Regions from separate parts of the Fructobacillus tropaeoli genome, predicted to be linked through region 2. Evidence: riboswitches for the same ligand, from Rfam matches in the RefSeq annotation. Region 2 holds a riboswitch; the other holds the start of a gene.
What was found. A riboswitch is a leader RNA that binds a small molecule or an ion and turns the genes downstream of it on or off. The one in region 2 is predicted to bind FMN.
Positions count from the first base shown of each region.

Region 1 (7,393 bases), on a different contig from region 2:
ATTTGAATTACGTTCAGGTCGACCGTGGGCTCTCAAAAAACACGATTACCGCTTATCGTCACGATTTAACCAACTTCTGTGCTTTTTTAAAGAAAAATCAGAAGACTTGGCGCCAGGTTGATCACCAAGTCGTCCTGGCGTTTTTAAATCAGTTGCGCTTAGAAAAGCGAGCCAACACTTCGGTCGCGCGAATGGTCACCTCGTTGCGTAAGTGCTTTGCTTATTTGAAAAATGAAGGTTTAATCGAACATGACCCAATGTTAAATATTAAGCCTCCCAAGAAGGCGGAACACTTGCCGGCCGTTTTGTCGGTCGAAGAGGTAGATTTGTTGCTAGAGACACCGGATGTTTCAACCCCCTTGGGCCTGAGAACAAGAGCATTGCTTGAAGTTTTGTATGCCACGGGTTTGCGTGTTTCGGAATTAATTAATCTCAAGCTTGATGACTTGCACCTGGACTTGGGGCTGATTCAAACCCTGGGGAAAGGTGATAAGGAACGGATTGTGCCGATTGGGGAAGTGGCGGTTTACTGGATTAACCGGTATTTACAAAGTGCTCGTCCGGCCTTAGTGAAAGGGCAGAGGACGGTAACGCTCTTTGTTAATGACCATGGCCGGTCGCTATCTCGACAGGGAGTGTGGCAGTTGATTAAAAAATTAGTGGCTCAGGCCGGCATTAAAAAGGATGTCTCGCCGCATACGCTCCGCCACTCATTTGCTACTCATATTCTGGAAAATGGGGCGGACCTGCGGATTGTCCAGGAGTTGTTGGGCCACGCCGATATTTCAACGACGCAAATCTATACGCATATTTCAAAAAAGCGGTTGAGCCAGGTCTATGACCAATTTCATCCGCGTGCCTGAGTATTTTGTAAAGGAGTCAGCCATGTTAATTTCGACAAGACCAGACGATGAAAAGACGGTCATGGGCCTCTTTTCTCTTTTGCCAGAATATAAGAACTTAGACCATATGAAGTTGGTCTTAAATTTATACCAGCAACCCAAGATGGAACTCTTCTTTTGGCAACCCGATCAACAAGAATCAATCAACGGTTTGCTTGGTTTTGAGCGTTACAAGGACAACGTTCTAGTTGTTCGTCACCTGATTTTGACGCCTGGTGCGCCTAAAAAGGCCACTCATGCGCAAATGTTGACGGACTTGCAGGAACTCAATCCTGACCAAACGGTAATGGGCACCTTAAGCACCCAAACTTATATCGATAAGTGGAGAAAGCATTATTCAAAACCCAAGTCTCACAATTAAGATTACCGACTTCGAGGGGCCACTCGATTTGCTTTTACATTTGATTAAAAAGCATGAGATGGACATCTTTCAATTACCGATTGCTGAAGTGACGAAACAATATTTGGGTTTCATTCATGATCAGCAAGCGATGCAGTTGGACGTGGCGGCGGAGTATTTGGTGATGGCTGCTAAGTTAATTCATCTGAAGTCGACTGATTTGTTACCAAAGCCACCGATTGAAGATGATTTTGAAGATAACTTTGAAGAATTTGATCCAAAAGAGGAGCTGATTGCCCGATTGTTGGTTTACCAACGTTTTCAACAGGCAACCGGCTTCTTTGATGAACGGCAAGAGGCCGGCATGCATTCTTTTGTTCGGCCGGCAATTGAGGATGACAAAGTGGAAGTCGACCAGCCGGTCACGCTGGCACCCGGATTGACCATGGTCGACTTACAATTGGCTTTCGATAGCGTGATTGCTCGGCAACGAGACTTGGCCCCCAAGGTACGCCAAGTGGAATCGGATTCGTATACGATTGGGGATGGCATTGTTTCCATTCGCCAGAAATTACAAGCCCTGCCAAAAGAAGAATCTTTGCCTTTTACAGCCCTATTTGATGATGTTTTTGCACCTGATCGGTTAGTGATGACCTTTTTGGGCTTGCTTGAAATCACTAAGGCTGGCGAAGTGACGCTTTGGCAGGCAGCCTTAACAGATGAAATTTTAATTAAAGCGGTGAACCATGGATCAGAAGATTAGTCAAATTGAAGCGTTATTGTTTGTTGCCGGTGAGGATGGCCTATCGGTCCCCGAACTGGCTAAGGTAACGGGCTTTGATAAAGGGGCACTGCCTGCTCTGCTTGATGAACTGGCCACTCATCTGATTCAAATCGATTCACCATTGATGCTGCGGACCTCAGATGGGCGCTATGTCATGGTTACTCGTCCTGAATTTGGTAAATTAGTTTCTGCCTATTTCGACTTACCAGTTAACACTAAGTTGACCCAGGCACAACTTGAAACCTTGGTGATTGTTGCCTACCAGCAGCCAATTACCCGTGTTGAAATTGATCAGATTCGTGGTGTTCGTTCGGCTGGAACAATTCAAAAGCTACTGTTGCACCAGTTAATCGAATCGGTTGGCCGGAAAGAAGAAATTGGTCGGCCGATTTTGTACGGCACGACCGCTGATTTTTTGGACTACTTCGGTTTGGAATCGCTAGCTGATTTGCCGGAATTACCAGATATTAATGATGTCACCCTTGATGAAGAAGGGCAGGCCGAGGTGGCGCTCTTTGACCAAATTGATGATCAGGGGGATACTATTCTTGAAAGCCCAACTGATGAGGGCCAATTGTCGCTGATGGCAGAAGGCACAACAGCCACGCAAGAAGAACACGATACACCGACTGATGAACAGCCGGTTGCCACAAAAAAGGAGGGCGAAAATGCCTGAAGAAAGTCAACGACTACAAAAGGTGATTGCTCAAGCGGGAATTGCTTCCCGACGGGCCGCCGAAACCATGATTTTAGAAGGCCGAGTTGAGGTTAACGGCCAAATCGTGAGCCAATTGGGCACAAAAGTGACCCGCCAAGATGAAGTGAAGGTCGATGGTGTGCCAATTGATGGGCAGGAGAAGCATGTTTATTACTTGCTAAATAAGCCCCGTGGCGTTGTGACTACTAGCCATGACGATAAGGGCCGGCAAACGGTTTTAGATATTTTAGATGATGTAACTGCCCGGGTTTATCCGGTTGGTCGGTTGGATTACGATACGACCGGTGCGCTCTTGCTTACCAATGATGGTGATTTGGCCAACCAGTTGATGCACCCCAAGGGTCGGGTTGATAAGGTCTACACGGCCAAGGTCAAGGGATTGGCAACCATGGAACAATTGGCACCGTTAAAGCGAGGAATTGTTCTGAAAGGCAAGAAGACTGCTCCTGCCAAGGTAGCCATCGAAAAGGCCGATAAGGATAAGAAGGTTTCCTTTGTCACGATTACGATTCATGAAGGTCGTAACCACCAAGTCAAGGATATGCTGGCTGCCGTTGGTCTGCCGGTTGAAAAGTTGCGCCGTGACCGCTACGCTTTCTTGGACTTGATCGGTTTACAGCCGGGTGAATTCCGTGACTTAAAGCATGATGAAGTCAAGCGCCTGAAGGCCGGTGATTACCGGTTCTTGCGCCGCAAGTAAGAAAAATTTGCTGAAAGATTAGTTATGGCGTAACCGCTGAAAATAAAATTCGTTTTTTAAAGTTTTCGGCAGACACCGATTTGTCTTGATAATATCAAGCCCTTAACCCATGTTAAGGGCTTTTTATGACGGTAAAAATGCCTTTTTTCTTGGCAAATTTTTTGAGCTGTGCTATACTATTTCTTGTTTCAAATATAATATAAAACTTCGGGGTCGGGTGAAAGTCCCAACCGGCGGTGAAGCAGCGATAGCTGATGAGCCCGCGACCTGCCAAATGGCAGCTGATCTGGTTTGAATCCAGAGCCGACCGTACAGTCGGGTATAAAGAAGTTTAAAGTACAGTCTTTTTTGCTGGCCTTTATTTTACCCCGGGTGAAGTAGGGCCTTTTTTAGGCCCAGAGGAGTAGAAAATGACAAGAAACACTACTAAAAAACTCACCCTGGTCGCCGTTTTCAGTGCAATTTCCTTTGCACTCACGATTTTTCCGCAAATTGCGATCATTCCCAGTGCATCCTTTTTGAAAATTGACTTTTCAATCGTGCCAGCCTTCTTAGCTTTTTCCTGGTTAGGGCTCGGTTCGGCCGTTTGGGTGCTGGTGATTCGGACCTTGTTGAAGCTGATTTTGTTTAACGAAGGGGCCAATACCTATATTGGAATGCCAGTTAACCTTGTGATTGCTTTGACATTCTTGTTGGTTTTGGCAGTCATGGTCAAGGCTGAAGTTCGCTGGCCAAAGTGGTTATGGCAATCCGTTAGTGCGGTTATTGCCTCTGTGGCGATGACCGTGGTGGCTTATTTAGCCAACATTGTTTGGGCGATTCCGCTCTACGCCCGCTTTGCAAACTTCGATATTGCTAAGTTCATTGGCATCAAAGTTTACTTGTGGGGGATGGTTGTCCCATTCAATCTTTTGGAAGGTTTGATTTGGTTTATCGTTTCTGTGATGGTTGTTGCAATCTTGGCACCCTTTAAGAAAAGCTTTCGTTCTTAAGAAAAGGTTATCATTTTCAAGCAACCTTCCGTGTTAGACTTGATTTAAGAACGAACTCATAGGAGGTCTTGAAAATGAACGACCAAACAGCACCAACATTATCACGCCGGCAACGTTTTGATCGCCAGCATGAAAATCAGGAGCAGCCTAAAAAAGAACCACGGCCAAAGAGTCACGGCGGTCTAGTTGTGATTTTGGTCTTGCTGTCGTTAGTCTTATTAGCGTCGGCGCCTGTTTATGGATTGATGAAAAATTCACCAAAAACGGTGAAGACAACATCTAGTTCTAATAGTTCCAAAAAAACTAGCCAGTCGGCAATGTCTTCTGCTAGTTCACAATCGTCTGATGCAACCAGCGCTGCTCAGTCTTCAACTAGTCAGGCAACTAGTCAATCAGCTACATCGGCTAGCCAAGCTGAGTCTGCTGCGCAGTCAAGTCAAAGCCAGGCAGCCCAGTCAAGTGATGACCAAGCAGCGGCTTCTGCGGCGGCTGCCAATACAGCGACCTTGGGTGCTAACCAAACGCTCTATAACTTTGCGGTAACTCATGGTACAACCACTGACGAGATTTATGCTTTGAATCCTGGTGTTACTGCTCAAAACTATTCAAAGTTTGCTGGACAAGCTTTGAGAATTAAGTAAGAGGAAATTTTAATCCCTATGACTCAACCTGCTCATTTTCAAGTTGCAATTGATGGACCAGCATCAGCTGGAAAATCAACGATTGCTAAAATTTTAGCGACCGATTTAAAGTATGTTTACGTTGACACTGGTGCGATGTATCGCGCCATTACCTTGGCGGCCAAACAGGCGGGACTTGCATACGAAGATGAGGCGGGGATTGTTGCCTTGCTACCAAAGATTGAAATCGCCTTTTTACCGGGCGAACCAGTGCAACACGTTTTGTTGAATGGGCAAGAAGTAACGGAAGAAATTCGTTCAACTGAAATTACGAACAACGTTTCTTTGGTTTCTTCCTATCAGGCAGTTCGAGCTGATTTGGTTGACCGCCAGCGCGCTTTGACTGATCAGCAACCAGTGATCATGGATGGCCGTGATATTGGCACAACCGTTTTGCCAGATGCTCAAGTGAAAATTTTCTTGATTGCTTCAGTCGATGAGCGCGCTGAGCGTCGTTTCAAGGAAAATCAGGCCAAAGGCATGAACCCTGATTTGGAAACCCTGAAAAAGGAAATTGAGGAGCGGGATTATAAGGATTCCCATCGCGCCATTTCACCGCTGACAAAGGCCGAAGATGCGCTAACGGTCGACACTACTGGCCAAAGTATTGACCAGGTCGTGGCCACAATCAAGCAAATTATCAAAGATCACCAGTAAGGTGGTCTTTTTATTTTAGAAAAATCTGTTAAAATAGAAAGCAATAGGGAAAACGGTTCGTGTTTTTACGAAACATTTTGACGAAGTAGTTGGTCTAGTCTAATTTTTTTTAAAATTAGACTAGGAAAATCAGCTACTCTCTGATAAAATACCCTTATAAGTGTAAATTGTAGGAGGACGTTTGACGTCATGAGTGATACTAACAGCGAATTATTAGCAGCTCTGGAAAGTGCTGACCAAATTAAGGTAGGGGACGTCGTAACTGGCGAAGTGCTAGCAATCGACAACGATAACCAAGCAGTTATCGGTCTTCACACCGGAGAAGAAGGAGTTGTGCCAGCGCGTGAGTACTCTGACGATCGTAGCGTCAACTTGGCCGACGATTTGAAGGTCGGTGACACCATCGAAACTGTTGTTGTTTCGAACGTAACGAGTGACAAGGAAGGCGTTGCCTACTTGTTGTCAAAGAAGCGCTTGGAAGCCCGCAAGGCTTGGGAATCATTGTCATTTAACGAAGGTGATGTTGTTGATGCAAAGGTTATCAACGCCGTTCGTGGTGGTTTGATTGTTGACGTTGCTGGTATCCGTGGTTTCGTACCTGCATCAATGGTTGCAGAACGCTTTGTTTCAGACTTGAACCAATTCAAGGGACAAGACATCAAGGCAGAAGTAATCGAAATCGACCCAGCCAAGGCTCGTTTGATTTTGTCACGTAAGGCTGTTGCAGCCCAAGAACGTGCCGAAAAGTTGGCTGAAGCATTCAGCCGTTTGACTGTTGGCGAAGTTGTTGAAGGAACTGTTGCTCGTTTGACTGACTTCGGTGCTTTCGTTGACTTGGGCGGCGTGGACGGATTGGTTCACGTTTCTGAAATCTCACATGACCGTGTTAAGAACCCATCAGACGTTTTGTCAAAGGGTGAAAAGGTTAACGTTAAGATTTTGGCCTTGGACACTGATCGTGGACGTATCTCACTTTCAATCAAGGCAACCCAGCCAGGTCCTTGGGATGAAGTTGCAGAAAAGGCCCCAGCCGGTACTGTTCTTGAAGGAACAGTTAAGCGCGTGAAGGACTTTGGTGCATTCGTTGAAATCTTCCCTGGTATCGAAGGATTGGTTCACGTTTCACAAATTTCACACAAGCGTGTTGAAAACCCAGCCGACGTTTTGAAGTCTGGTGACAAGGTGAAGGTTCAAGTGTTGGATGTTAAGCCAGCCGAAGAACGTATCTCATTGTCAATGAAGGCTTTGGAAGAAAAGCCAGCCAACCAACGTGAAGACCGCGATGACAACCGTGGCGCTTCACGTGCTGACATGGCAGCCTTCCAACAAGACGATGAAGGTGCCGCTACTTTGGGCGACATCTTCGGCGACAAGTTGTAAGATTTAAAAATGGAAAGGCTGGTTATCCAGTCTTTTTTTATTGGAAAGGAGCGGGAATATGGCAGCACCGATTGTAGCCGTAGTGGGTCGTCCAAATGTTGGAAAGTCCACGCTATTTAACCGCATTGTTGGCGATCGAATCGCCATTGTCGAGGATATGCCAGGGGTTACTCGTGACCGTTTGTACGCACGGGCAGAATGGCTAAATTATGACTTCCGGATGATTGATACCGGAGGGTT
Region 1 covers NZ_BOJU01000002.1:119,604-126,996, reverse strand. The annotation lists gene xerD (site-specific tyrosine recombinase XerD) at 1-863, shown strand, start outside; gene FT12353_RS02720 (riboflavin biosynthesis protein RibT) at 886-1,263, shown strand; gene FT12353_RS02715 (segregation and condensation protein A) at 1,214-2,005, shown strand; gene scpB (SMC-Scp complex subunit ScpB) at 1,989-2,702, shown strand; gene FT12353_RS02705 (pseudouridine synthase) at 2,695-3,444, shown strand; FMN riboswitch at 3,644-3,780, shown strand; gene FT12353_RS02700 (ECF transporter S component) at 3,855-4,436, shown strand; gene FT12353_RS02695 (LysM peptidoglycan-binding domain-containing protein) at 4,511-5,077, shown strand; gene cmk ((d)CMP kinase) at 5,096-5,773, shown strand; gene rpsA (30S ribosomal protein S1) at 5,963-7,153, shown strand; gene der (ribosome biogenesis GTPase Der) at 7,212-7,393, shown strand, end outside.
Region 1: linked by a shared signal. The riboswitch ahead of FT12353_RS02700 (ECF transporter S component) and the one ahead of ribD (bifunctional diaminohydroxyphosphoribosylaminopyrimidine deaminase/5-amino-6-(5-phosphoribosylamino)uracil reductase RibD) in region 2 are both predicted to bind FMN.

Region 2 (7,393 bases):
TTGGTATGTCTTCATTGTCTTCTCAATCCTTTTTCTATTTTTGGGTACCGACTGCTTGAATGACTATTTTTAGGGTAAGGCTGATCAACTTCTCGATTGGTCATCTCAATCATCGGCTGCTCACCATTTAGCTACCAATCTACCTGGTCGCCACCGTCCTCAATCACTCACCATTAAATCTGGTATTGAGTAAAAACCTGGCCTAATTTTTCAGCCTTCGTCTGCAAGTAGGCTGTATTCTCATTTGCCTGGCCAACTTCTAATGGCACGCGGTCAACCACATCAATCCCGTAGGCACGCAGGGCTGCTACCTTATCCAAATTATTCGTCAACAGCCGAATTTTCGTCAGCCCCGCCTGCTTCAGCATCAGCGCTGCTCGCTCATAATTGCGTTCATCGGCCTGGTGCCCCAAGGCCAAGTTAGCTTCCACTGTATCATAACCATTTTCTTGCAAAAGATAAGCCTTGAGCTTATCATGCAGACCAATCCCACGACCTTCCTGCCGTAAATAAACAACCGCACCACCTTCTTGACCAATTTGGCTTAAGGCAGCTTCAAGCTGTGGTCCACACTCGCAGCGTTTGGAACCAAATAAGTCGCCAGTGTCACATTCCGAATGCACACGTACGAGTGGCACATCCCCAGCCTGTTGGCTGCTTTCAAGCAACAAATCCGGTTCTCGCTCTTGGCCGGTTGCAATAAAATCAGTTAAGAAAAACTGCCCATAACGGGTTGGTAACGTAACCCTAGGTCCAGCAGTCAACTCAACACCCTCCTCTCGCTCAATATAATCCCGGATGTCTCGAATGCTGATATATTCCAACCCCTGGTCCTTGGCTAATTTTGCTAGGTCCTCTTGCCTAGCCATCTTACCGTCCTCACGCAAAATTTCAATAATATAGGCTACGGGGGGAACACCCGCCAATTCAGCCAGGGTCACAGCCGCTTCCGTATGTCCTTGTCGTTCCTTCAAGCCACCGGCCGCTGCTATCAAAGGAAAAATATGGCCCGGTCGGTCAAAATCAGTCGCTTTCGCCGAAAGATTAGCCAGTTCCCTTAATGTCTGTGCCCGATCATTGGCCGACACACCAGTCGTTGTAGCCACATGGTCGACCGCGACCGTAAACCGTGTGCCAAACTTCTCACTGTTCTGCTGGACCATTTCTGGCAGGTCAAGATTTTGCGCCCGGTCGGCTGTCATCGGCGCACAGAGAACGCCCCGACCGATTGACAATGCCTGGTTAATTTTGGCCGGGCTGGCCAAAGCGGCCAAGCCAACCAAATCGCCTTCATTTTCACGACTGTGATCATCTTGAACAATAATCAATTCCCCTCGCTGCAGTGCTGCAAGGGCTCTTCTAATTTTTTCAGACATGGAGGGCCTCCCGCCGTTGGCTGTACTTGGCTAAAATATCTGTTTCGACATTAACGAAATCGCCAACCTGCTTCGTGCCAAAGGTTGTGTTTGCCTGCGTTATCGGAATCAGACCAATGGTGAGCACCGGACCGGCAACTCGAACAATCGTCAGAGACGTTCCGTCCAATGCCACTGACCCCTTGGAAACGAAATACGGCCAGAGACTTTCATCCTCGACCTGAATTTCCAGTTCAATAGTCTGCCCCACTTTCGTTTGACTAATAATTTTGCCCCGGCCATCGACATGGCCCAAAACAAAATGACCGTCCAATCGACCAGCCAGCGGTAAACTTTTCTCAAGGTTGACCCGGTCCCCAACGACCAAATTGCCAAACGTCGTTTGCGCAACCGTTGGCGCCATAATCTCAAAACGCGCCTGCTGGTCTGATTTATCAACGATTGACAGGCAAACACCGGTAACCATAATCGAATCTCCCAACTGACTATCGTCAAAGAACCCCGCCGGTCCCTGGATGGTATAAGCATAATTTTGACGGTCTATTTCTTCCACCGCCGTAATGCGGCCAATCGCCGCCACAATTCCTGTAAACATCTTAGTGAACCTTCCGCTCAAAATGAAAATCAATGGCATTGCCAACAACCTTGGTCGCTTTCAATTGACCACCAGCCGCTGCGATTGCCGTTGGCGACAAGCCCTGAACCCCGACTGAACCAAAACGACTCGCCGTTTGATATAAATCAAAACTTTGCCAAGCCTGCTCCTTTAAGAAAGCCTTGATGATGGTTGGCCCGCCTTCAACTAACAGTGATTGACAACCGCGTTGCCCTAGGTCAACCAACAATTCCTGCAAGTCACCCGACCATTCTTGTACTTGGTCAAAGTCCCGCACAAAGTCCTTATTTTGACTATAAATCAGCGTTCTCGTTGCCCACTGGCCGGCGGCCACTTGCTTCTGCAGCCTGCCCCGCCGATCCAAAATCACCCGTAAGGGTTGGTCATGATCAATTTTCACGAAACGAACCGTTAAGGCCGGTTGATCAACTAGCGCCGTTTCGGAGCCAATCAAGATCGCACTTTGTCGGCCACGCAGAGCGTGGATGGCTTGATCAGCCACTTGGTCCGTGATTTTCGTTTGTTGGCCCTGCTTAGCCGCTACCCGCCAATCGCCACTCTCGGCTAACTTCAACTGCACATAAGGTTTGCCGGTCTTGTGATAATAGACAAAAGCGGGATTTAACAGCGCCTGCCGGTCAACATCGGCCCCTTGCACATCGACTTCAACACCCGCCGCCTGCAGGATAGCAACTCCACGGCCATTGACCGCCGGATTTGGATCCAGACTGCCAATCACCACTCGACCAATTCCGGCATCAATCACCGCTTGTGTACAGGGGCCCACCTTTCCCTGCCGGCAACAGGGTTCTAAACTGACATAGAGGGTCGCTGATTTTAAATCAGTCCCCGGCTCAACCTGGGCCAAGGCATCAACCTCAGCATGGCGGTCACCGTAACGATGATGGTAGCCCTGACCTAAAACCTGGCCATTATGGTCCACGATAATCGCCCCCACCCGCGGATTTTTCCATGTGTCCTTTGGGTTCGCCTGTTTTGCTAAGGCGATTGCCCAGGCTAAACCAATTTCATCATTCATTTCGACTCCGATCCACTCCGGGCATAAAAAAACCGGTGTGATTTAAAATCACACCGGAGCAAATCGAAATTAGATTCTGCAAATAAAGACTTCAAGCGCCGTCTTCGTGTCGCCAAAAGGACGACAAAAAACTAGCTAAAAAAGCCCTCTTTGTTTATCTTCTCCCATCCAGACTTTACTGTCGGTTACAGAATCTCACTGTATCAATCAATTGCTTGAGTCACGGACTGAGGCTTACGCCATCACCGTCGGTCGGGAATTACACCCTGCCCCGAAGATTTATATTATTTTTTCTTAGTGTAGCACATCCTACTTTTGAAAAACAATCCTAAAATTAGAAAAAACGAGGACTGATTTATTCAAAGACAATAAAAAAACCGACTATCAGCCGGTTTTAAAATATTGATTAGTAGTTCATGAAGTAGTTATCCAATTCCCACTGTGAAACAAATTGACGGTATGAAGTATATTCAATCTTCTTAGCTTCAATAAACTTATCAGTAATGTGTGTACCGATAGCATCGATTACAACATCATCATTAGCCAATTCATCAAGGGCAGCCAACAACGTATCAGGCAAGTTCACGATGCCAGCCTTCTTACGTTCGTTTTCATCCATCAAGTAGATGTTCTTATCAACGTGAGCTGATGGTTCCAACTTGTTGTCGATACCATCCAAACCAGCTGACAAAATAGCAGCCAAGGCAGTATATGGGTTAGTCGTTGGATCAACTGAACGCAATTCCAAACGAGTTGCCAAACCACGTGAGGCTGGTACTCGAACCATTGGTGAACGGTTTGATGCTGACCAAGCAACATAAACTGGGGCTTCAAAACCAGGAGTCAAACGCTTGTATGAGTTAACCGTTGGGTTAGCCAAGGCAGTCAAGGCTGGGGCGTGCTTCAAGACACCACCCAAGAAGTGCATAGCCGTGTCAGACAAGCCCAAGTTCTTGTCAGCATCGTGGCCATCAAAGACGTTCCCGTCCTTGTCAAACAAAGACATGTTCGTGTGCATTCCTGAACCGTTAATACCTGAAACAGGCTTTGGCATGAAGGTTGCGTAGTAACCGTTATTACGAGCGATTGTCTTTACAACCAACTTGAAAGTCTGAATCTTGTCGGCCATGTCAACGGCGTCTGAGTACTTGAAGTCAACTTCGTGCTGACCAGCAGCAACTTCGTGGTGGGCAGCTTCAACTTCAAAGCCCATCTTTTCAAGCGTCAAAACGATTTCACGACGAACGTTTTCACCGCGGTCCAATGGTGCCAAGTCGAAGTAGTTTCCATGGTCATTTAGTTCCATGGTTGGTTCGCCCTTTTCATCCAATTTGAACAAGAAGAATTCAGGTTCCGTACCAACGTTGAAGGCAGTAAAGCCTTCAGATTCGGCACGGGCAACGGCATCCTTCAAGGCAATTCGTGGGTCACCCTTAAATGGTGTCCGATCCTTTGAGTACACGTCCGCAATCAAACGGGCAACTTTTCCACCATGTTCGTCGGTCGCCCATGGGAAGATCATGAACGTTGACAAATCAGGATAGAGGTACATATCAGATTCGTTAATCCGAACGAATCCTTCAATTGAAGAACCGTCGAACATCAGGTCATTGTCCAAGACCTTGTCCAGTTGTGAAACTGGCACTTCAACGTTCTTGATAGCGCCCAAAACGTCAGTGAATGTCACGCGAATGAATTCAACTTGTTCGTCTTGAACGATTTGCTTAATGTCTGCTTTGGTGTAAGAAGGTTTTGCCATTAGAAACTCCTTTACTTGGCTGCTATAGTGGGTACATTTTTTCTTGGCTGAAGGCTTTCTCCAGCCAAGCTGGCCAGCTGGTCAGCTTTTTTCAATCATCAATTCATTGTTCACATTTGGTCAATTAACCGACCAAATCAGTGGTTATTAAAGCGGGCGATTTGAGCAAATTCATCTTGCAACGAGCGGCGCAGGCTACTATCAACGCCGGCCTGTTGCTGATTTTTCCGTTCGGCTTTGGCAAAGAGTTCTTTAATATCGGCAGTGGAATCACCAGCATCAAGGTAGTCCTTAATTTGCAAGAGCCGATCAATATCGTTTAAAGAAAAACGGCGTTGACCACCCTTACCCCGTTTTGGAGTGATTAATTCGTGCTGTTCGTAGTAACGAATCTGGCGGTCGGTTAGCAGGGTCAACTCGCGGACGGTTGACATCGGTAAAACGGCTCGGTTACGTTGCAATTCAGAACTGGACATGAAAAACTCCTTTCAGCTGGTGATGACCACCTTACTTGGCTTCGTACCAGGTTGGACCGGCATGGTCCTCAACTTTCAATGGTACGGACAAAGAAACGGCAGAATCCATCACGGAGGTTACTAACTTTCGTACTTGCTCTAACTCCTCTTTTGGACATTCAAAGACCAGTTCATCGTGAACCTGCAAAAGCATTTTGGCTTGCAAGCCCTCCTTGGTTAAGGCCTGGTCAACCTTAATCATGGCAATTTTGATAATATCAGCCGCCGAACCTTGAATTGGCGAATTCATCGCTGTTCGTTCAGCAAATGATCGTCGGTTAAAGTTTTTGGCATTAATCTCGGGCAAGTAGCGACGGCGATGTTCAATTGTTTCAACAAAGCCATCCTTATGGGCCTGCTCCTTAATCTGTTCCATCCAACCATGAATCTTAGGAAACTCTTTGAAATAGGTTTCGATAAAGGACTTGGCATCCTTGCGCGAAATGCCGAGGTTCTTTGATAAACCAAAATCAGAAATACCGTAGACGATTCCGAAATTGACGGCCTTGGCTGTCCTTCGATGGTTGGCATCAACCGGCTCATCTGCCTTCAGGCCAAAGACGGCGCGGGCCGTCTCGGCATGAATATCCTCGTCCTCCATGAAGGCCTTCTTCATGTTTGGATCACCGGTGATGGCGGCCAAAACCCGTAATTCGATCTGCGAGTAATCGGCTCCAAAGATTAGCCAATCCGGATGACTGGGAACAAAGGCGTGACGAATTTTACGTCCCTCCTCCGTCCGCATCGGAATATTTTGCAGGTTTGGATCAACTGATGACAATCGGCCGGTCTGGGTCAACGTCTGTAAGAACCGGGTGTGGATCTTCTGGTCGGCTTGATCAACCACGGCCAAGAGGCCATCAACGTAAGTTGACTTAATCTTTGCCAGTTGCCGGTACTCAAGAATATGGCTAACAATTGGCGCCTGCGGTGCCAGTTCCTCCAAGACTTCAACGGCGGTTGAATAACCGGTTTTCGTCTTCTTAATCACTGGCAAGTTCATCTTTTCAAAGAGCAACGTTCCTAACTGCTTGGTTGAATTAATGTTGAATTCTTCACCGGCAATCTGGTAAATTTCTTCTTTGAGTTGGCTGATTTTTTCGTCGAGTTCCTGGCCCATCTTTTCCAGACGGTCTTCCTTAACGGCAAATCCTTGGGCTTCCATCTTGGCCAAGACGAATGACAATGGCAACTCGATATCATGGTAGAGGTCCGTTTGCTTGTGCTCAGCCAATTCCTCAAAGGCTTTGTCACGTAAGCCATAAAGCGCTTCTGCTTTATGGCCGAGGTGATCAAAGACTTCTTGATCATCGGTTGGTACAGAGAACTTAGCACCCTTGCCATAAAAATCTTCATCGGCTGGTAGGTACAAACCAAAGCGGGCGGCCAACGTTGATAAGACGTTGTCATTGCCAACCGTATCGAGCAGATAGGCGACGAGCATAAAGTCAAAATCAACTCCGGCAAGCGTCAAGTCCAAGCGGTGCATCAATACCCAAACTTCCTTGGCATTGAAGAGGCGCAACTTCTGTTCTGGATTTTCAATCAGGTCACGTAGTGTCTGATTTTCAAACCAGGTAAAGTCACGACTAGCAAAGTACCCCAAATCATCATTACCGATAGCAAAGGCGAGCATGTCGGCCGTATGATAATTATCTGCATCCGTATCAATTTGGATAGCCAAGGTATCTGCCTTAGCAAGAGCAGTTAGGGCCGCTTCGTCCAACTCCTTCACTGGGTGGAAGTTGGCGCTTTGTGACTCAGCCTCCTCAACGGAAGTATCATCTTGACCGACCAATTGGTGCGCCTTCAGCTTGGCCAGTGCTGATTTGAAATGCAAACTTTCAAACAGTTCAACCAAGCCCTTGGTTTTTGGACCATTGTAGGCCAGGTCGTCCAAAGAAATTGATAAATCAGCATCCGTAATGATGGTGGCCAACTTCTGTGCCCGATAGGCAACATCCTTATCCGCAATCAAGTTTTCCTTCATCTTGGACTTTTTCATGTCGTCAACGTGGGCATATAAGTTATCCAGGTCGTGGTATTCGGTTAACAACTTCAAGGCTGTTTTTTCGCCAACCTTTGTCA
Region 2 covers NZ_BOJU01000001.1:247,246-254,638, forward strand. The annotation lists gene ribH (6,7-dimethyl-8-ribityllumazine synthase) at 1-15, opposite strand, end outside; gene ribA (GTP cyclohydrolase II) at 174-1,376, opposite strand; gene FT12353_RS01315 (riboflavin synthase) at 1,369-1,971, opposite strand; gene ribD (bifunctional diaminohydroxyphosphoribosylaminopyrimidine deaminase/5-amino-6-(5-phosphoribosylamino)uracil reductase RibD) at 1,973-3,031, opposite strand; FMN riboswitch at 3,184-3,314, opposite strand; gene glnA (type I glutamate--ammonia ligase) at 3,438-4,790, opposite strand; gene FT12353_RS01330 (MerR family transcriptional regulator) at 4,928-5,266, opposite strand; gene polA (DNA polymerase I) at 5,298-7,393, opposite strand, start outside.